DNA from 4 places in the Pseudomonas sp. NY15435 genome. Region 1 is predicted to be linked to each of the others. Evidence: riboswitches for the same ligand, from Rfam matches in the RefSeq annotation. Region 1 holds a riboswitch; each other region holds the start of a gene.
The links. A riboswitch is a leader RNA that binds a small molecule or an ion and turns the genes downstream of it on or off. The one in region 1 is predicted to bind cobalamin.

Region 1 (5,177 bases):
ACCAAACCGGGCACCGATGGCATCAAGCGCTTCGCGAGCAAGCTCGCTCCTACAAAGAGCCATGCCGGCCTCATGCTTCGTCATCCACGCGCAAATCCGCCACCGGCACGCCATCAAGCAGATGTTCCTGCACCACCCGACACACCTGCTCGTCACTGTGCAGGCCATACCAGACGCGCTCGGGATAGACCGTCAGCACCGGCCCGCGATTGCAGGGAAATTGGCAACCGGTACGGGTCAGCAAGGCACCCTCGCCGTTCTCGTAGAGATCGAGACGGATCAGCTCGCGGCGCAAGGTCTTCCACAGCGGCAGCGCACCACGCCGCACGCAGCGCGGCCCGGTACAGAGGAACAGGTGATGCCGGTGCGGCGGCGGCGCGGACCAGTCCGGCTGTGACGGCACCTCGCCGATGCCCTGGCAATCCAACTGCTGCGCTGGATCGTCAATCGCCGCCAGTACCGCCGTCGCATCCAGCCCGCGCCGGCCAAGCGCCGATGCGGTGATCCTGGGCGGCGGCGCCTGGGGATAGCCTGCCGACAGCACGGCCAGCTCGGCACGCAACCAGTCCAGGTAGGCACCGTCAGCGCTCGGCTCCAGGTCCACCAGCAACAGCTGACGATTCTCGGCGAACAGCTCGCGCATCCGCCTCCAGAGCGAATCGAAACCCTCGCCGGTGTCGATGATCTCGACACCGGCAAGACGCGCCGATACCGCGCGCTGCAGGTGCTCGCCCTGGACGCCGGCCAATGGGCCGACCAGCAGGATGGCCTTCATCAGAAGCTGAAGGTGTAACGAAGTTCGGCGGTGCGTGGGCGGCCGAGGTTGTCCACCTGACGCATGCCGTTACTGGTGCGGCCGGTGGCGTAGTCGCGGTCCAGCAGGTTCTCCAGCAGCAGGCTCAGGCGGTGTGCGCGGGCCACATCGAGGTAGCGGTAAGCGTCGCCGTCGAGCACGCTGTAATGGCCGTAGTCGTCGTCCTGGGCGCTGACGATTGAGCCTACGTAGCGCGTGGCGAGGCCGGCGCCCCAGAAGTTGTCGTCGTAGCCGGCACGCACGCGGGCGAAGAAGTGCGGGATGTTGTTGACCGTCACGCCGTCACGGCTGTCCACCAGGTTGCGCGTGGCGTCGGCCGAGACCTGCCAGTGCCGGCCAAACTGCCACTGGCCGTTGGCTTCCACGCCGCGTACCTCGATCTCACCGTTGCCGTTCACCCACTGGTCGCCGGCGAGAGTGATGAGGTCGGTGATCTCGCGGCGGAACAGGGTGACGCTGCCGCTCCACGGCTGGTCGAACAGCTCGCCGGTGTAATCCAGGCCCAACTCGGCGTTGCGGCTGCGCTCGGGCTTGAGGTCACGGTTACCGACTTCATCGCCCGGTTCGTTGACGAACAACTGCTCGGCGGTGGGCAGCTTGAAGGCGGTGCCGAACTGGCCGCGCAGCTTGAGCTGCTGGGTCAGGTCGTAGAGCGAGGTGAGCATCCATACCGTGGCGCCCTCGCCGCCGGAGATTTCCTCGCGGCGCACGCCCAGGCTCGGGTGCCAGTCGGGCAGCGCCTCGATGTTCGGCCGCAGCTGGGCATACAGCGCGTGGGACTCGGCCTTGTCGTTGTCGATGATCAGCACGTCGTCCTGGCCCTTGTACCACTGGTTGTCGCTGCCGAAGACCAGCTCGTGGCCGCCGGCCAACCTGGCCTTGCCCTCAAGCTGCGCGCCCCAGTCGGTAAAGCCCCAGTAGTCGTTGTGATTGAGCACCTGGGTGCCGCCGCCCTGCAGGTTGTAGACGCGGTCGTAGCGGGTGTCCCAGTCATTGATATGGGTCTTGGCGAACCAGCTGAAGTCGTCGCTGACGCTCTGCTGGAAGGTCGCCGTGGCGATCTGCTGGATACGGTTGTTGCTGGTGTGGTGGTTGGATGTCGGGCGGGCGAAGTCCAGTTCGGCGTCGGCGTACTGGTAGAACAGCTCCAACCGCGAGGCCTCGCCGATGGCCTGGATGGCCTTGGCGCCGAACACGTTGACGTCATAGGAGCGGCGCTTGTCGCTGACCGTGCTGGTCATGTCCTGGTCGCGGTAAGGCTGGTAGCCGTCGGAGCGGTTGTGGCTGACGTAGGCCATCAGGCCGAGATCGCCCAGGCCGTTCTGCACGATTCGCTCCGCGCGGGCATCACCGCTGCGACCCTTGAACGTATCCAGGCCGAGGTTCACCTCACCGGCCGCCTCGCGCGAACGCGCACTGCGGGTGACGATGTTGATCACCCCGCTCACCGCCTGGGTGCCGAACAACAGGCCCTGGCCGCCCTTGAGCACTTCGATGCGCTCCACGGCGGTGGTCGGCAGGGTGTCGATGTAGATGCCGCCGTAGAGGCGGTTGTTCAGGCGCACGCCGTCCAGCAGGATCAGCGTGTCGTCGTTGCGCCCGCCCAGCAGCGAGTAGGTCCCGTAGTCGAACGGGCCGTTCTTCGGCGCAACGAACAGGCCGGGTACGTACATCTGCAGCACGCGGGTGATGTCGGCGCTGGGGCCGGCACGCTCGATCTGCTGGCGGTCGATGACCTCCAGCTTGCTGCCGTAGCGCGCCATGTCGGCCACGGTGGTGGACTCCACCGAAGGCGCGCTGACGATCTCGTCGGCCAGGTCGAGTGGCGCCGCAACGAGCTGCGAGCTGAGGGCACAGAGGGAGAGAACGGGAGTCCAGCGCGGGGCGCGCCGGTTCAGGAACGAAGAATGTTGCAAGGTGATCGCCTCGAAATAGAAATTTCGCAGGCGGCGCAGCGACACCCGGAACGAGCGCGCCCCGGGAACCGGCTCACGCCCGCCCACCGCGGGTTTGCCAAACAGGTTCCAGGCCGGTCTCCGGGCTTGCGAGGGTCGTGGGGCATCCGCCTTCCCATGCTTGCGCACAGTGGCCTAGTGGATGCTCCGCTCGCTTACCGTTGCGGGGGCAGCGCCGGACTGATCGCACGAAGGCGACGCACCGGCTTCCCGTTTCACCCCACGCACGGCGGCGGGGGGCACCTGAAACGGGGCGCATATCAACATTGCGGGTGGGAAAGCGTCAAGCACGGGGGTTGGGCAGGATGTTGCGAACGTCGCCGTCAGTGCCACGGATCGTAGGTGCCGAAGCTCCAGATATGTCCTTCAGGATCGCGGCAGGTGAAGCCCTGGCCGCCGTAGTCCTCGTCCTTGATGTCGATGACGATCTGCGCGCCGCCGTTCACCGCCGCGCGATACAGCACCTCGGCGTCCCTGACCACCACGTAGATGCTCTGGGTGCAACCGCCGATCTCGTCGGGCTGGCGCATCAGCCGGCCGTACTCGTTGTCGTGCAGCGAGCCAAGCATCACCAGCCCACTGCCGTCGGCCAGCGCCAGCTGCGCATGGGCGATGCCGCCATGGTCATCGGCGACCACCAGTTGGCGCTGGAAGCCGAAAGTCGCGCACAACCAGTCGATGGCCTGCGGCGCATCGCGGTAGCGCAGGCAGGGAATCACGCTGGGGCGAACGGCGGGCAAGGGCTGCGACATGGCAATCTCCGGCAAGAAACGGGCGCAATGCTCTGAGCATAGTCGCCGGTTTTTCGCTCCTCAGCGCTGCGCGGCGACCAGCAGCAACATGGGGCGCTCGCGCTCCTCGGCCAGTGCCGGAATGGTCTGCACCTGCTCCGCACTCGGCCCCCAGTCCTCGACGTGGCGCAGCGTCAGCCCCGCGCCGATCACGGCATTGAGGATGCTGCCAAGGGTGCGGTGATGCTTGAGCACACCCTTGGCCAGCCAGTCGGTGCGGCGCTCGCCTTCGTCCTGGTAATGGTCCACCGGCCAGCAGCGGCGGCCGTCTTTTTCGACGATCCAGCCGGGATTGCGCGACGCCATGTAGATCGGGTGCTCGATGGAGAACACCAGGCTGCCGCCAGGGCGCAACGCGTCGTGCACGTTGCGGAAGAAATGCGGCAGATCCTCGAGGTAATGCAGGGTCAGCGAGCTGTAGGCCAGATCGAAGGCCGCGGTGGGCAGCTCAAGCTGCTCGAGGTCGGCGTGGAAGTAGCTCACTTGCGCCGCCTCGGTCGTCTCCCGCGCGCGGTCGAGCATCTTCTGTGACACGTCCAGCCCGCTCACCGTGCGCGCGCCCTGCTCCGCCGCATATCGGCAGAACCAGCCGTAGCCGCAGCCAAGGTCGACCACATCGAGCCCCTCCAGCGGCGGCAGCAACGCGCGCAGCGAGGCCCACTCCGGCGCGCCGTCCAGGCCGTGCTGCGAGCGCGGCAGCTGGGCGTAGCCGGCGAAGAATTCGGGGTTGTCGTAGATGTTCTGCGCCATGGGATGGCACCTCCTTTCTGACGGACCAAGGTCCGATTGTCTGCACCAAGGACGGGGGTGGCAACCCGATGAGGTCAATGCCTGGGCGATCGAAGCGCAAGTTCCTGCAAGACCGCTTGGCGGGGCGACCTTAGTGTCAGCCCAATCAAAAAAGGAGAATCAACCGTGACCCAACGCCAACCGATCAACCTGCAGAACAAGCTCGCGCTTATCCACGAAACCTGGCAGCCGCGAGTGATCGCCGAGATGAACGACTACCAGTTCAAGGTGGTGAAGCTGCATGGCGATTTCGTCTGGCACAGCCACGCCGACACCGACGAGACCTTCATCGTGCTCGACGGCGAACTGCGCATCGACTTCCGCGACGGCCCGCTGACCCTGCGAGCCGGTGAGCTGTACGTCGTACCGCGCGGTGTCGAGCACAAGCCCTACGCCGAGCACGAAGTACAGGTGATGCTGATCGAGCCGCGCGGCGTGCCGAACACCGGCGATGCGGGCGGTGAGCGCACGGCGGAGAATGATCGTTGGCTGTGACCGTCGATCACCTGCCTTGGCGGCCGCCGATCAGTGGCCGCGCCCGCTTCGCTGGGTGCTGCTATGCCTGTCGGAAGAACGCCGCTCCCAGCCGGAGACTGTCACGCCTGGGATACACAGGCGCGGCTCTGGCGGCGTCGCCGGTTCGGGTCCGCGTCCATCGAAGCCCGGAGTCGGGCCGGAGGTGCGACATGCTTTATCTGGTGAACTGGACCATCCCCATCGAAAACCGCGACAGGATCATCCAGCGCTTCCTCAAGACCGGCGGCCAGCCACCGTCCGGGGTGAAGCTGGTCGGCCGCTGGCACGCCATGGGCCACATGCTCGGCTTCG
Region 2 (5,177 bases), on a different contig from region 1:
CGGCGCCACATAGGCCTGGGCCGGCGTAACGGCCAGGGCTACCAGGCCATGGGCGACGATCCGCTCGATCTCCACCCACAGCGCGGAAAAGTGCACGCAATGGTTGACCGCCATCGCGGCGATGCCCTGGCTGCGAGCCTTCTCCACCAGTTTCGGCAGCCCGAGATCGAACGCGCACTGAGAGAAACCGCCCTTGGCGTCCACCCGCACCAGCGCCGGGGCCGGTTCCGACAGCTCCGGCACGGCATCGAGCGAAACCTTGCCGGCGCGCGCCGTGTGGATGCAGCCAAGCAACCGCCACACCCCGTGGGAGGTACAGCCATCACGCTCGCCGGCCAGCACCGTCTCGGTCACGCCCTGCACGTGGGGCTCGCTGAAACCGTGGCGATGCAGGATCGCTTCGGACAGTTCGCGCAGTTCTTCCAGGCTCAGTCGGGTCACGCCATCCTCCTCGGTTGCTACAAAAGACTGCGGCAATCCGCCGCCGGTCGGTGATCGTGTCTACAGTGGATGCTCGCGCCAAGGCCCGCTTGCGTGCAATCGTCGGCAGCGACGACGATTTCGGCACAGCCTGTCGCACCATTTCCGACTATCCGGTCGTCCGAAGGATTGGCCCCACGTTGCTTGGGCCAATCCTGAGCTTCGGGTAAACTTCCGCATCTTTGCCTTCTCATAACGATCAGCCTGATGCCCACGACGTTTCACGAGATTCCCCGCGCGCGCCCTGCCACGCCCCTGCTCGACCGCGCCAGCACGCCGGTCGAGCTGCGTCGGCTGGGCGAGACGGAGCTGCTGACCCTCGCTGACGAACTGCGCCAGTACCTGCTGTACAGCGTCGGCCAGACCGGCGGCCACTTCGGCGCAGGCCTGGGCGTCATCGAACTGACGGTGGCCCTGCACTACGTCTTCGACACCCCGGACGACCGTCTGGTGTGGGACGTCGGCCACCAGGCCTACCCGCACAAGATCCTCACCGGCCGCCGCGAACGCATGGGCAGCCTGCGCCAGAAGGACGGCCTGGCCGCCTTCCCGCGCCGCTCGGAGAGCGAGTACGACACCTTTGGCGTCGGTCATTCCAGTACCTCCATCAGCGCGGCTCTCGGCATGGCCATCGCCGCGCGCATGCAGGGCTCCAGTCGCAAGTCGGTGGCGGTGATCGGTGACGGCGCGCTGACCGCCGGCATGGCCTTCGAGGCGCTCAACCACGCGTCGGAAGTAAAGGCCGACATGCTGGTGATCCTCAACGACAACGACATGTCGATCTCCAACAACGTCGGCGGCCTGTCCAACTACCTGGCCAAGATCCTCTCCAGCCGCACCTACAGCAGCATGCGAGAAGGCAGCAAGAAGGTGCTCTCGCGCCTGCCCGGCGCCTGGGAGATCGCCCGCCGCACCGAGGAATACGCCAAGGGCATGCTGGTCCCCGGCACCCTGTTCGAGGAGCTGGGCTGGAACTACATCGGCCCCATCGACGGCCACGACCTGCCCACCCTGATCGCCACCCTGCGCAACATGCGTGACCTCAAGGGCCCGCAGTTCCTCCACGTGGTGACCAAGAAGGGCAAGGGCTTCGGCCCGGCCGAGATCGACCCGATCGGCTACCACGCCATCACCAAGCTCGAACCCGAAGGCGCCCCCGCCCACGCCGTGCCGAAGAAGACCGGCGGGCCGAAGTACTCCAGCGTATTCGGCCAGTGGCTGTGCGACATGGCGGCCCAGGACCCGCGCCTGGTCGGCATCACCCCGGCAATGAAGGAAGGCTCCGACCTGGTCGCCTTCGCCGACAGGTTCCCGGACCGCTACTTCGACGTCGCCATCGCCGAGCAGCACGCCGTGACCCTGGCGGCCGGCATGGCCTGCGATGGCGCCAAACCGGTGGTGGCGATCTACTCCACCTTCCTGCAGCGCGGCTACGACCAACTGATCCACGACGTCGCGGTGCAGAACCTCGATGTGCTGTTCGCCATCGACCGCGCCGGTCTGGTCGGCGAAGACGGCCCGACCCACGCCGGCAGCTTCGACCTCTCCTACCTGCGCTGCATCCCCGGCATGCTGGTGATGACCCCCAGCGACGAGAACGAACTGCGCAAGCTGCTCACCACCGGCCATCACTTCGAAGGCCCGGCGGCGGTGCGCTACCCGCGCGGTACCGGCCCGAACGCCAGCATCGAAGCCGAACTGGCCCCGGTGGAAATCGGCAAGGGCGTGGTGCGCCGTGAAGGCAAGGCTGGCAAGGTCGCCTTCCTGGTGTTCGGCGTGCAACTGGCCGAAGCGCTGAAAGTGGCCGAGCAGTTCGACGCAACCGTCGCCGACATGCGCTTCGTCAAGCCGCTGGACGAAGAACTGGTACGCCAGTTGGCCGCCAGCCACGAGCTGCTGGTGACCGTCGAGGAAAACTCGGTGATGGGTGGCGCCGGCGCCGCCGTCAGCGAATTCCTCGCCCGCGAGAACCTCCAGCAGCCGATCCTGCACCTGGGCCTGCCGGACTACTACGTCGAGCACGCCAAACCGGCACAGATGCTCGCGGAGTGCGGGCTGGACGCCGCCGGCATCGAAGCCTCGGTGAAGGCACGCCTGGAGGCCCTCGGCAACCGCTGAGACCGATCGGCGCATCCCTCCCCGGGAGTATTGCCAGTGACGGGCGCACCGACTAAGGTGCGCCCGTTTTCGTTCGAGGTAACGGGAAGCAGGTGAAAGACCTGCGCTGCCCCCGCAACGGTAACCGACGCGCCCCAAGGGAGCGCAGCATCGCCATGGCCACTGCTCTTGTGGGAAGGCGGCGATGTGACGTCGGCAGCCCGGAGACCGCCCTCGACACGCCCCGACAGGTGTTGCGGAGGGCCGCACCGTCAAGTGCGGCCTGCCGCCCTTGCCACGCCCTCCTCGAAAGTCATCCGACCGCTTTTGAGGACGTTCCATGAAACTGACCCGACTCGCCCTGGCCACCAGCCTGCTGCCCGGCATGGCCTTCGCCGCTGGCGACATCTACACGCTCTCCGACCAGGTGATCACCTCCGCCCGCCAGGCCCAGCCGCGCGCCGAAGCCACCTCGGCCAACAGCGTGTTCACCCGCGCCGACATCGAACGCCTGCAGGTGCGCAGCGTCCCCGCCCTGCTCGCCCGCGTGCCCGGCGTGCAGATGGGCAGCTCCGGCGGCGTGGTGTCCTACTCCGTGCGCGGTACCAGCACTGCGCAGACCCTGGTACTGGTGGACGGCCAGCGCGTCGCCTCGGCCAGCAGCGGCATCGCCCGCCTGGACTACCTGAGCATCGACAGCATCGAGCGCGTCGAAGTGACCCGCGGCCCGCGCTCGGCGCTGTATGGCGCCGACGCCATCGGCGGGGTCATCCAGATCTTCACCCGCCGCGGCGAAGCCGGCCTGCACCCGGAAGTGCGCCTGGCCGCCGGCAGCCACGGCACCTTCGAGCGCAGCCTGAGCCTCTCCGGCGGCAACGAGCAGACCCGCTACAACCTCGGTGGCAGCCTCGACGAGAGCCAGGGCTGGGACCGCACCAGCGACAACGTCGGCGCCGACAACGACCACGACGCCCAGCGCAACAAGGCCGTGCACCTGAACCTGGACCATCGCTTCAGCGATGACTGGAAGGCCGGGCTGAACCTCAATGACCAGCGCGGCAAGAACGAATACGACGACGCCTACAACTTCGAGCCCGGTACGCCGCAGGACGAATTCCGCGTCAGCAGCTACAGCACCTACCTCGACGGCCAGATCACCAAGATGTGGAACAGCCGCCTGGAGCTGGGCCGCAGCTACGACCGCAACAAGGCCGTGGGCGCCGCCGACAGCTGGAACAACGGCACGCTGGAAACCACCCGCCACTCGGCGAGCTGGACCAACCGCCTGCAACTGGACGAAGCCAACCAGTTGGCCCTGGGCGCCGACTGGTACGAAGACAGGGTCGATGGCACCACCGCCTTTGCCGAGGACCAGCGCAGCAACCGCGCCTTCTTCGCCCAGCACAGCTTCAAGGGCGACAGCTTCGGCGCCGAACTGGGCATCCGCCACGACAACAACCAGGCCTACGGCAGCCAGAACAGCTGGAACGCCGCCTTCAGCCTGCCGGTGGGCGAAAGCCAGACCTGGATTGCCAGCTACGGCGAAGGCTTCCGCGCGCCGACCTTCAGCGACCTCTACTACCCCGGCGCGAGCAACCCGGACTTGAAGGCCGAGACCTCGAAAACCTACGAACTGCAATGGCGCGGGGACATCGAAGGCACGCACCTGGAAGCCTCGCTGTACCGCACCGAGATCGACGACCTGATCGCCTGGGACAGCACCAGCAACCAGCCGGAGAACATCAACAAGGCGCGCATCGATGGCTTCGAAGCCAGCGTCGCCCGCGAGGTGCTGGGCTGGCAGGCCGCGCTCGGCCTGAGTCTGATCGACCCGCGCGACCGCGACAGCGGCCACACTCTGCCTTACCGCGCGCGCCGCACCCTGAGCCTGGACCTCGACCGGCAGTTCGGCGCCTTCGGCGTCGGCGGCACCTGGCGCGCCGTCAGCCAGCGTTATGACGACGCGGCCAATACCCGCGAACTGTCCGGCTACGGCGTGCTCGACCTGCGCACCAGCTGGCTGGCCAGCGATGAAATCCGCTTCGACCTGAAACTGGATAACGCCCTGGACCGCGACTACACCCTGGGTGACTACCTGCGCCCGACCAGCCCGACGGACTTCATGGGCGAAGCCCGTCCCTACCGCGAGCCGGGCCGTACCGCGCTGCTGGCGGTGACCTGGACGCCGGAGCTTTAAGAGAAGCAGCCTGACGGCCCCCGTAGGAGCGGATGTTTCCGCGATGTTCTGGCGTGTTCGAATGCCGATCGCGGACGGAGTCCGCTCCTACGCGAAACCCGACCTATAGGCGCGGGCGATGAGCCTGCAAGGAGGCCGGGAACCGGGAGCGGAAGGCAGATCGCGAGCAAGCTCGCTCCTACAGGGTTGGCGTGCAGGGATATCCCTGAGCTTCCCGATTTGCTCTTCGTAGGAGCGAGCTTGCTCGCGAACCCGCAGGGCAGCGGACTAAACCAGAACCCCCGCCATCCGCCCCAGCTCCGCGCAGTCCTGCGCATGCCAGTCCGTCAGCTCCGGCCAGGGATTCTCTGCAAGGTTGACCAAAGCACTGTGCGCCCCGGCGGCACGGGCACAGTCGAGGTCG
Region 3 (5,177 bases), on a different contig from region 1:
GGCAACCATCCGTGCATCGCAGAGAATCGGCGCACCAGCGGCCAGGGCCGCACGGCCGATGGCCCCGGCGCCGGCGGAGAAACGCAGGTCCTGCACGACGTCGACCATGCCGCAGGCGTGGATCACCCGCACGGCGAGCTTTTCCAGGTCGGCGGGGATGCCGGTGAGATCGGCCTCGGCGCGGATGGTGGCGAAGGATTGGCGGTAGATCGCCTGGCCGTCGCGGATGTAATCAAGCATCGGTGGAAACTCCGGGTGCGGCGAGCAGGTCGCCCGCGGCATCGAGGGATAGGTTGCGCGCCAGCGGCTGGCCGAAGCCGGCCATGCCGTCGGCGCGACGGAACAGGTCATAGCGGCCGTCGGCGACGGCCAGCAGGGTGTAGGGGGCGACGTGGGCGGCGGCGCAGGAGCGCGGGCAGCCGCACAGGTGCACGCCGGCCGGCGGTGCGTGACGCAGGCGCTCGGCCAGGCGCAGGGCGTCGGCCTTGGTGTCGGCCAGCCCGCGCGCGCAACCGCTGGAGCCGCTGCACGCGACGAGGCGCGAGAGCGGTTGACCGGCATCGATCACCAGGCCGAGGTTGGCCAGCGCGGCGAGTACGACGGGAGCGTCGGTCAGGGATACATCGGGGAGGATCAGGCTTTGCCACGGCGTCAGACGCAGTTGTCCGGCGCTGAATCGCTCGGCGAGATCGGCAAGGCCGAACAGTAGGGTGCTGTCGAGGCGTCCGAGGATGAATCCCGCACCGACCATGGCGCGGTCCGGCTGGCGCTGCGGCTGAATCCCGAGATGGCCGAAAGCCCGCGGTACAGGACGACGCCAGTTATCCACAGCCGGCCCGAGGTGCAACTGGAAGGGCAGGCGTTGCTGCAGGCGCTCCAGCAGCACTTCATCGCGGAGCATCTCGCGCAGGTGGCGCATGCGCGTCTGGCCGTCGCCGGCAAGATCGAGGAAGAGGTGCAGCAGGCTTTCCACCAGCAGCGGTACCTGCTTGGCTGTCACGGCGGCGAGGGCAGGGGCATCCGTTTCGTGCTGCGGCGGACAACCGGCCAAGCCGAAGGCGAACAGCGGCGTCGCGTCGCCGGACATGGCCGACAGCCAGAGATCGTTGGGATGCTCCAGCATCGCCAGCGCTTCGCCGCCGTCCAGCTGGATGCCGAACTTGGGCGACAGGCCGTGGAAGCGCGGTGTGCGCTCCAGCAGATCGAGCAGTTGGCCGGCCAGGGGAGCTGCATCGAAAGTCGTGGCGGCGTCGAGGCCCAGCGCCGGGCTGACCAGCAGGTTGCGCACATCGTCCGCCGCCAGTTCGCGCGGGCCGAGACCGGCGGCGAGCAGTTCCCTGCTCAGCGCCTGTTCGGTGCCGGTGCGTATGCCGCGAATCTGCAGGTTGGCGCGATTGGTCGCTTCCAGCACGCCATCGGCATGGCGCTCGGCGGCCAGGGCGATGGCTCGCGCGGCGCTGGCGTCGAGTTGCCCACAGGGCAGCTTGATGCGGCAGATGCCGCCATCGCGGGAGGCCACGATGCGCAGCAGGCCGGGGCAGGCATGCGGACGGACGGGCGGAGCTGAGAATTCGGGCACTGAGGTCACCAGGGCTGGGTCGCGGTGACCTGCGAATCCCCCATAGGGGACTTCACGACACCGATACACCCCGCTCGATGTCTGCACGCGCGACTGGTTTCGTCGGCAGGTCTCCTGGCTGGCAGGTCCTCATCCAGCGCGGCCTTCCCGGTTGCCCAGTGGCCTGATCGACCGCATGAAAATGCGCTTCATGCTGTCGGATTGCGCGGACTCGCTGCTTACAGTTGCGGGGGCAGCCACGGTTCAACCGTGTTCCCTCTTCGGCTCTCGGATGCTTCGCTGTTCAATTGCGAAGCGTCCTACGAGCACCGACGAAGCGGGTATTATGCCTGCTTTGCCCGAAGGCAGGAAAAGCCTGCCCGTCGGATCGATCGTCGCACCTTCGAGGAAATTTCATGACGCCCTGGCTGACCATCGTTGGCATCGGCGAGGACGGTTATGCCGGCCTCGGCAAGGCCGCGCGCCGCGCCCTGCTCGCCGCCAGCGAAGTGATCGGCGCGCCACGCCAGCTGGAGCTGCTGCCGCATTGTCTGCGCGCTCATCGCCAGGCCTGGCCGAGCCCGTTCAGCCTGGAACCGGTGATGCGCCGGCGCGGTGAGCCGACCTGCGTGCTGGCCAGCGGTGACCCGATGTGGTTCGGCGTCGGCGCTAGCCTGGCCCGTCAGATTCCGTCCGAGGAAATGCTCGTGCTTTCCGCGCCGTCCTCTGCCTCCCTCGCAGCGGCGCGCCTGGGCTGGGCGTTGCAGGATTGCGCGCTGCTGTCGCTGGTGGCACGCCCATTGGCCGCACTCAACGCGCAGATCCACGACGGCGCCAGGCTGCTGATCCTCAGTAACGACGGCAGCAGCCCGGCGGCGATCGCCGCATTGCTGCGCGAACGAGGATTCGGCGCGAGTCGCCTCAGCGTGCTGGAACACCTGGGCGGTGAGGCGGAGCGGCGTATCGACGGGCTTGCCAGCGACTGGTCGCAGAGCGAGATGGCTGCACTGAACCTGGTGGCTGTGCAGTGCGTAGCCGGCGTCGACGCGGTTCGTCTGCCCCTGACCATCGGCCTGCCGGACGACGCCTACCGCCATGACGGCCAACTGACCAAGCGCGACGTCCGCGCCGTGACCTTGGCACGGTTGGCACCGAAGCCCGGCGAGCTCCTCTGGGATGTCGGCGCCGGCTGCGGCTCCATTGGCATCGAGTGGATGCGCGCACATCCGAGCTGTCGCACGCTGGCCATCGAAGCCAACGACGGGCGCCAGGAACATATCCGTTTCAACCGCGACGCCCTCGGTGTGCCGGCGCTGCAACTGGTCTGCGGCGCTGCGCCGGAGGCATTGCAGGGACTGGAGCGCCCGGATGCGATCTTCATCGGCGGTGGTGTAACCCTGCCCGGTGTCTTCGAGCAGTGCTGGGAGCAACTCAAGCCTGGCGGCCGACTGGTGGCCAACGCCGTCACCCTGCAGAGCGAGTCCATGCTGCTGAGCTGGCGCGCCCGCCTTGGCGGCGAGCTGACTCGTCTGTCGGTGTCCCAGGCCCAGCCGCTCGGCGGTTTCGATACCTGGCGCGCGGCGTTGCCGATCACCTTGCTGGAAGTGCACAAGCCCCAGGCTGAATGACCATGCGTGACGAGACGCCCGAAGAACCTCGCCCGCTGCGCAGCGGCTACACCACGGGCAGTTGCGCCACCGCCACCAGCCTGGCGGCGGCGCGCCTGCTACTGACCGGTGAAGCGCTGGACGCCGCACAGATCAGCCTGCCCAAAGAGCGCAGCGCGACCCTGCGCCTGGAGTTCTGCCGCCTCACGGTTGGCGGCGCCGAAGCCGGTACGCTGAAGGATGCCGGCGACGACCCGGACGTGACCCACGGTGCGCTGGTCTTTGCGCGCGTCGCCTTGAGCAATGAGCCGGGCGTGCGTTTTTACGCTGGAGAAGGCGTCGGCACCGTCACCAAGCCGGGGCTGGTGCTCGCGGTGGGCGAGCCGGCAATCAATCCCGTTCCACGGCAGATGATGCAGGGTAACCTCGCTGCGCTGGCGACCGAGTGCGGCTATGCCGGTGGCTTCGACGTCACCATCCATGTCGAGGGCGGCGCCGAGCTGGCGCTCAAGACCATGAACCCGCGCCTGGGCATTCTCGGCGGCCTGTCGATCCTCGGCACTACCGGCATCGTCCGGCCGTTCTCCTGCTCGGCCTACATCGCGTCGATCCAGCAGGGCATCGACGTCGCCCGCGCCAACGGTTTCCGCCATCTCGCCGCCTGCACCGGCAACGCCAGCGAGGATGCCATGCGCCGTCGCTACGGTTTCGACGACACGGCGCTGATCGAGATGGGCGACTTCGCCGGTGCAGCGCTCAAGCACCTGCGCAAGGTGCCGCTGGAGCGTTTCAGCGTCTGCGGCGGCTTCGGCAAGATCAGCAAGCTCGCCGCCGGCCACATGGATTTGCACAGTCGGCACTCCAGCATCGACCTGCCGCAGCTCGCCGAGTGGGCGGCGGACATCGGCGCCTCGGCGGACCTGCAGCAACGCATGCGCGACGCCAACACCAGCCAGCAGGCGCTGGCGCTCTGTCGCGCCGAGGGCATCGCTCTGGGTGACGCCGTCTGCGCCCGCGCACTGGCCTTCGCCCGACGCATCGTGCCCGCCGAAGTACAACTGGAAGTCTTCGCCATCGACCGCCAGGGCAACCTGGTGGGCGAAGCGCTGGAGGTTCGATGAAGCGAGTCCTGCTACTGGGCGGTATCGGCGAAGCGCTGGCCATCGCGCGGCGCCTGGGGCCGCAGCATCTCTACAGCCTCGCCGGCCTGGGCAAGGTGCCGGACGATCTGGCCTGCGAGGTGCGCGTCGGTGGTTACGGCGGCGCCGAAGGCCTTGCGGACTACATCCGCGAACGCGGTTTCGACCTGTTGCTCGACGCGACCCATCCCTACGCCGCGCAGATCAGCGCCAACGCCGCCCGCGCTGCGCAACTGGCCGGCGTGCCGTGCTGGGCGCTGCGCCGCCCCGGCTGGGAGGCGGGCGAGGGCGACGATTGGCGGCAGGTCGCCGATTGGGGGGCGCTGATCGAGGCACTGAAGGCGTTTCACCGTCCGCTGTTCACTCTGGGTCGCGAGCCGCTGGAGCACCTGGACGAGATTCCCGCCCACCAGCACTGGACCGTGCGCTGCCTGCAAAGCCTGCCTGGCAACGCGCGTGCCGAGGTGCTCGGCGCGCGCGGGCCGTTCACCCTGGAGGGCGAGCGCGAGCTATTTACCCGCCTGGGCACCGACGTGCTGGTCAGCAAGAACAGTGGTAGTCAGGCGACTGAACCAAAGCTGCAGGTCGCCCGCGAGCGTGATGTGCCGGTGCTGATCCTGGCGCGGCCGGCGCTGCCGAGAGTGGACCGGGAGTTCGATAGCGTCGAGTCGCTGTGGGCTGCCTTGGCGGGCCGACTTTTATAGGAGCGAGCTTGCTCGCAAACCCATCGGCCTACTCCGAGCCGTCAGCGCTTATGCCACTGAGCTACGACAAAGGCTCTGTGGGGCGACCTGTTCCAGGGAGTTCACAGCTTCGTAGTGGTTCGCGAGCAAGCTCGCTCCTACGGGGCTGTAACGTCTCTTCTCCGCCAAC
Region 4 (5,177 bases), on a different contig from region 1:
GCATCAACCCGACGCTGGGTGCCTGGTGCGCCGCTTCCAGCAGGCGCGCGAGCAACTCAGGCGACACCTCTCCACCGCTGAAGTGGCGCATGTCGCGGCGCTCGGCAATGGCGCGGTAGAGCGCGGCGCGCTCTTCTGGGCTGTAGGCATGCTCGGTCATGGTCTGAAGAGTGCGGCCGCGGCGTCCGGATCGGACGGCAGGTAGAAGTGGATATAGGACGCGGTGAGCCGGCCACGGCGGAACACCGCTTCGGCCACCGGCTTGTCGTTGGGGCAGACGCCACGGGCCAGCGGCTCCGCGCTGCTGTCCAGCAACGAATGATGGAAGGTGTGCCCGCGCAGAATGCCTTCTGGCAGCGTCACGGCCTGCAGCGCCAGCGCGGCGAGGCGCTTCTGCATGCGCGCTTCACCCGGCAGCAGGCCGAGCAGTTCTGCGCGCTCGCCGGCTGCGTCGGTCAGCGCATCGAGCAGATAGAGCATGCCGCCGCACTCGGCGAGGATCGGCTTGCCCATCTCGTGGTGCGCGTGGATTGCCAGGGCCATGGCGCGGTTCTCCGCCAGCGCCTGCAGGTGCAGTTCCGGGTAGCCGCCGGGCAGGTAGAGGCTGTCCACTTCCGGCAGCGCTCCGTCACGCAACGGCGAGAAGAACACCAGCTCGGCGCCCAGCTCGCGCAGCAGGTCGAGGTTGGCCTGATAAAGAAAGGCGAAGGCATTGTCCCGCGCCACGCCGATGCGCACGCCGTCGAGGCGGGAAGACTCGCTGCGCGGTTCCGGCGCAGCAAAGCTCACCGGCAGCGGCAGCTCGGTACTGGCGCTGGCCGCCAGTGCATCGGCGGCGGCGTCCAGGCGGGCATCGAGGTCAGCCAGCTCGCCAGCCTGCACCAGGCCGAGGTGTCGGCTGGGCAGCTCCACTTCGGTATCGCGCGGCAACGCGCCATACCAGCGAATCCACTCCGGCAGGCTGTCACGCACCAGGTCACGGTGGCGCTGGCTGCCGATGCGGTTGGCGAGCACGCCGGAGAACGGCAAGTCGCTCTGATAAGTAGCCATGCCGACGGCCATGGCGCCGAAGGTCTGGGCCATGGACTGGCCATTGATCACCGCCATCACCGGCACGTTGAATCGCCGTGCGAGATCAGCGGCCGAGGGCGAGCCGTCGAACAGGCCCATCACGCCCTCGATGAGGATCAGGTCAGCCTCGCCGGCCGCTTCCCAGAGCAGGCGGCGGCTTTCGCCCTCGCCGACCATCCACAGGTCCAGCTGGTAGACCGGTGCGTCACTGGCACGGGCGAGGATCATCGGGTCGAGGAAATCCGGGCCGCACTTGAACACCCGAACCTTGCGCCCGAGGCGCGTGTGCAGGCGCGCCAGGGCGGCGGTCACGGTGGTCTTGCCTTGGCCAGAAGCGGGCGCGGCGATCAGCAGAGCGGGGCATTGGCGCGCATCACGCATCAGTCGCACTCCCCGGCACGGGCAGAGAGCCCCTTACCCCAGCCCTCTCCCAGAGGAAGAGGGAGCAGTTGGGTGTGTCCTGTGGGATGGCTTTTCGTCGATCAACAACCGCGCTGCGGTCAGCCGAGGCAGCAGAGCCTGCCGGCGAGCGCCAACGTTTCTTCAAACACCGAACGGTCCCCTCTCCCCCCGGGAGAGGATTAGGGTGAGGGAAGCCCCAGACCATCAGAACTCCACCCCTTTCTGCGCCTTGATCCCTGCCTTGAAGGCATGTTTCACCAGGCCCATTTCGGTCACGGTATCGGCGGCCTCGACCATCTCCGGCTGCACGCCGCGCCCAGTGGCGACCACATGCTGCATCGGCGGACGCGCGGCGATGTCGGCCAGCACGGCGTCCAGTTCCAGGTAGCCGTGCTTGAGGGCAATGTTCACTTCGTCCAGCACCACCAGGCCGACCTGCGGGTCGTTCAGCAGTTGCCGCGCCACGTTCCAGGCGGCCTGTGCCTTGGCGATGTCGCGCTGGCGGTCCTGGGTTTCCCAGGTGAAGCCTTCGCCCATCACATGGAAGCTGACTTCCTCGGGGAAACGACGGAAGAATGCCTCTTCGCCGGTGGTCGCAGCCCCCTTGATGAACTGCACGACGCCCACCTTCATACCGTGACCGAGCGCGCGAGCGACCATGCCGAATGCCGAGCTGCTCTTGCCCTTGCCGTTGCCGCTGTTGACCAGGAATACGCCGCGTTCGCCCTGGGCCTGGGCGATCTTCTCGTCGATCACCGCCTTCTTGCGCTGCATGCGCGAGCGATGGCGCTCGTCCTTTTCTACGGATTCAGTCATGGCAGGTTGCTCCTGAAAGGATTTGCACGGGCGTGAGGTTGCCGGCCAGGTGGCAGCCAACCAGGGATGGAATGGGCAGGGATTCGCCGCTGGCGCGCGCGGGCGCCATGCGGCAGAGGCCGGCCAGCACGAAGGCTGTCGACCTGGGGAATAGGGGTTTCACCTGAAGGATTCTCCGCCGCTCTCACCCGCGCGGCACTAACCAGTCGGGGCAGACGGAGGACGGCAACGCGCGGCGCATGGCGCCGACGTCGGCAGCGCCTCCCGCGATGCCATGCGATGCAGCAGGCCGGTCTCCGGGCTTGCGAGTGGAAACGTCTGGGTTTCCGAAGGAACCGCGCCTTCCCATGCCGGCGGCACAGTGGCTGTTTGCGGTTCGAAGCTCGCTTACCGTTGCGGGGGCAGCGCCGGAATGGTCGATTGCGCATCGACTTCACCGGCTTCCCTGTTTCACTCGCGGCTCGCGCCGAGAGCACCTGAAGCAGGCGCGCAGCTTAGTGGCTGGCGAGCTGGGGCGTCAATTGAACAGGATGTCGCCGAGGCCCGCCGTATCCGCCGCAAAGGCTCTACAAAGCGTCACACAAGTCAAGTGGTCGCGACGCGTAACTTCGCTAGAATGCGAGTCATGATGACGACTGCCCAGCCCGGCCAGCTTCAGCTCGACACCACCGCCAGCCCACCGCTGATGCACGTCAGCGGCGACTGGACGCTCGCGCATTTCTCTACGCTGGAAGCCCAGGTGGCCGCCCAGCGCAGCGCCGAATCGCCCGCCCAGCTGGATTTCGCCGGCCTCGGCGCGCTGGATACCGCCGGTGCCGCCCTGCTCGCCGAGATCATCGGCGGCGCCCGCATGAGCCAGCTGGAGCAGATCGCCCGCAATCTGCCCGCCGAACGCCAGGCGCTGCTGCGCACCGTGGGCAGCGCGATCACCCAGTGCCGCCTCGACGAAAAGGCGCCCCCTCCGGGCAACGCGCTGGTCGATGTACTGGAGCGCATCGGCATCGCCTCGGTCACCTTCAAGGACCACCTGATCGGCCTGCTCGGCTTCATCGGTCTGACCCTGCAGACGCTGGTGCGCAACCTGCTGCGCCCACGCCGCTGGCGCATGACCTCGCTGGCCGCGCACATGGAGGAGACCGGGCTGGACGCCGTGCCCATCGTCGCCCTGCTGACCTTCATGGTCGGCGCGGTGGTGGCCTTCCTCGGCGCCACCGTGCTGCAGAAGTTCGGCGCGCAGATCTACACGGTCGACCTGGTGGGCTTCTCCTTCCTGCGCGAATTCGGCGTGCTGCTCACCGCGATCCTGCTCGCCGGTCGCACCGCCAGCGCCTTCACCGCACAGATCGGCTCGATGAAGGCCAACCAGGAGATCGACGCCATCCAGGCCCTGGGCCTCGACCCGGTGGAGCTGCTGGTGCTGCCACGGGTGCTGGCGCTGCTGCTGACCCTGCCGATGCTGACCTTCCTGGCGATGATCTCCGGCATCTTTGGCGGCGGCGTGGTCTGCGCCCTGAGCCTGGACATCTCACCACGCATGTTCCTCTACATGCTGCAGAACGATATCGCCGTGCAGCACTTCCTGGTGGGCATCGTCAAAGCCCCGGTGTTCGCCTTCATCATCGCTGTGATCGGCTGCCTGGAAGGCTTCCGAGTCAGCGGCAGCGCGCAGTCGGTGGGCGAACACACGACCTCCAGCGTGGTCCAGTCGATCTTCGTGGTGATCCTGCTGGATGCGATGTTCGCGCTGTTCTTCATGGAGATGGGCTGGTGAGCGAACCGATCATCGTCGTCCGCGACCTGGCCAACCGCTTCGGCACCCACGCGGTGCACGAGCACCTGGACCTCGACGTGATGAAGGGCGAAATCCTCGGCGTGGTCGGCGGCTCGGGCACCGGCAAATCGGTGCTGCTGCGCAGCATCATCGGCCTGCGCCAGCCCAGCGAAGGCAGCGTGCATGTCTTCGGGCAGAACCTGCCGGCACTGCCGCCGCTGGAGCGCTCGAAACTGGAAAGACGCTTCGGCGTACTGTTCCAGAATGGCGCGCTGTTCTCCTCGCTGACGGTGAGCGAGAACATCTGCCTGCCGCTGATTGAACACGCCAGGCTGTCGCGCAGCGATGCCGAGTTCATCGCCAAGGTTAAAATCTCCCTCGCCGGCCTGCCGCCGGACGCGGGGGCCAAATATCCCTCGGAACTGTCTGGCGGCATGGTCAAGCGCGCCGCCCTGGCCCGCGCCCTGGCGCTGGACCCGGACATCCTGTTCCTCGACGAACCCACCGCCGGCCTCGACCCCATCGGCGCGGCCGCTTTCGACCAACTCATCCTGACCCTGCGCGACGCCTTCGGCCTCACCGTGTTCCTGGTCACACACGACCTGGACACCCTCTACACCATCTGCGACCGCGTCGCCGTGCTCTCGCAGAAGCGCGTGCTGGTGGTCGGCCCGCTGGACCAGGTCGCCCAGACCGACGACGCCTGGGTTCAGGACTATTTCCACGGCCCGCGTGGCCGTGCCGCGCTGCAGGCCACCGAACACCTGCGGGAGGAAAACTAAAATGGAAACCCGTGCCCATCACGTGCTGATCGGCCTGTTTACCCTCGTCGTGTCGATCGGCGCGCTGCTCTTCGCCCTGTGGCTGGCGCAGTCGAGCAACGACCAGAAGTACAAGGTCTACGACGTGATCTTCAACGAGGCAGTGACCGGCCTGTCCGAAGGCGGCACCGTGCAGTACAGCGGTATCCGCGTGGGTGACGTGGTATCCCTGCGCCTGGACCCGAACGACCCGCGCAAGGTCCGCGCGCGCATCCGCGTCTTCGACAGCACGCCGATCCGCGAAGACACGCGCGCCAAGCTGGCCCTCACCGGCGTCACCGGCCAGGCCATCATCC

Region 2: another riboswitch for cobalamin. It lies ahead of ACNFH5_RS23835 (TonB-dependent receptor domain-containing protein); the one in region 1 lies ahead of ACNFH5_RS17010 (TonB-dependent receptor plug domain-containing protein).
Region 3: another riboswitch for cobalamin. It lies ahead of cobG (precorrin-3B synthase); the one in region 1 lies ahead of ACNFH5_RS17010 (TonB-dependent receptor plug domain-containing protein).
Region 4: another riboswitch for cobalamin. It lies ahead of cobO (cob(I)yrinic acid a,c-diamide adenosyltransferase); the one in region 1 lies ahead of ACNFH5_RS17010 (TonB-dependent receptor plug domain-containing protein).

Annotation. Positions count from the first base shown of each region.
Region 1 is NZ_JBLUQA010000006.1:351,799-356,975, reverse strand. It holds gene ACNFH5_RS17015 ((2Fe-2S) ferredoxin domain-containing protein) at 71-775, opposite strand; gene ACNFH5_RS17010 (TonB-dependent receptor plug domain-containing protein) at 775-2,730, opposite strand; cobalamin riboswitch at 2,824-3,031, opposite strand; gene ACNFH5_RS17005 (VOC family protein) at 3,093-3,521, opposite strand; gene ACNFH5_RS17000 (class I SAM-dependent methyltransferase) at 3,582-4,310, opposite strand; gene ACNFH5_RS16995 (cupin domain-containing protein) at 4,476-4,844, shown strand; gene ACNFH5_RS16990 (DUF3303 domain-containing protein) at 5,036-5,177, shown strand, end outside.
Region 2 is NZ_JBLUQA010000011.1:165,418-170,594, forward strand. It holds gene ACNFH5_RS23825 (Ldh family oxidoreductase) at 1-441, opposite strand, end outside; gene dxs (1-deoxy-D-xylulose-5-phosphate synthase) at 688-2,598, shown strand; cobalamin riboswitch at 2,636-2,829, shown strand; gene ACNFH5_RS23835 (TonB-dependent receptor domain-containing protein) at 2,918-4,774, shown strand; gene ACNFH5_RS23840 (HAD family hydrolase) at 5,042-5,177, opposite strand, start outside.
Region 3 is NZ_JBLUQA010000004.1:525,091-530,267, reverse strand. It holds gene ACNFH5_RS12645 (precorrin-8X methylmutase) at 1-240, opposite strand, end outside; gene cobG (precorrin-3B synthase) at 233-1,588, opposite strand; cobalamin riboswitch at 1,666-1,907, opposite strand; gene cbiE (precorrin-6y C5,15-methyltransferase (decarboxylating) subunit CbiE) at 1,975-3,186, shown strand; gene ACNFH5_RS12630 (cobalt-precorrin-5B (C(1))-methyltransferase) at 3,189-4,286, shown strand; gene ACNFH5_RS12625 (cobalt-precorrin-6A reductase) at 4,283-5,008, shown strand.
Region 4 is NZ_JBLUQA010000003.1:606,313-611,489, forward strand. It holds gene bluB (5,6-dimethylbenzimidazole synthase) at 1-160, opposite strand, end outside; gene ACNFH5_RS10165 (cobyrinate a,c-diamide synthase) at 157-1,452, opposite strand; gene cobO (cob(I)yrinic acid a,c-diamide adenosyltransferase) at 1,678-2,289, opposite strand; cobalamin riboswitch at 2,559-2,784, opposite strand; gene ACNFH5_RS10175 (MlaE family lipid ABC transporter permease subunit) at 2,915-4,060, shown strand; gene ACNFH5_RS10180 (ABC transporter ATP-binding protein) at 4,057-4,842, shown strand; gene ACNFH5_RS10185 (MlaD family protein) at 4,844-5,177, shown strand, end outside.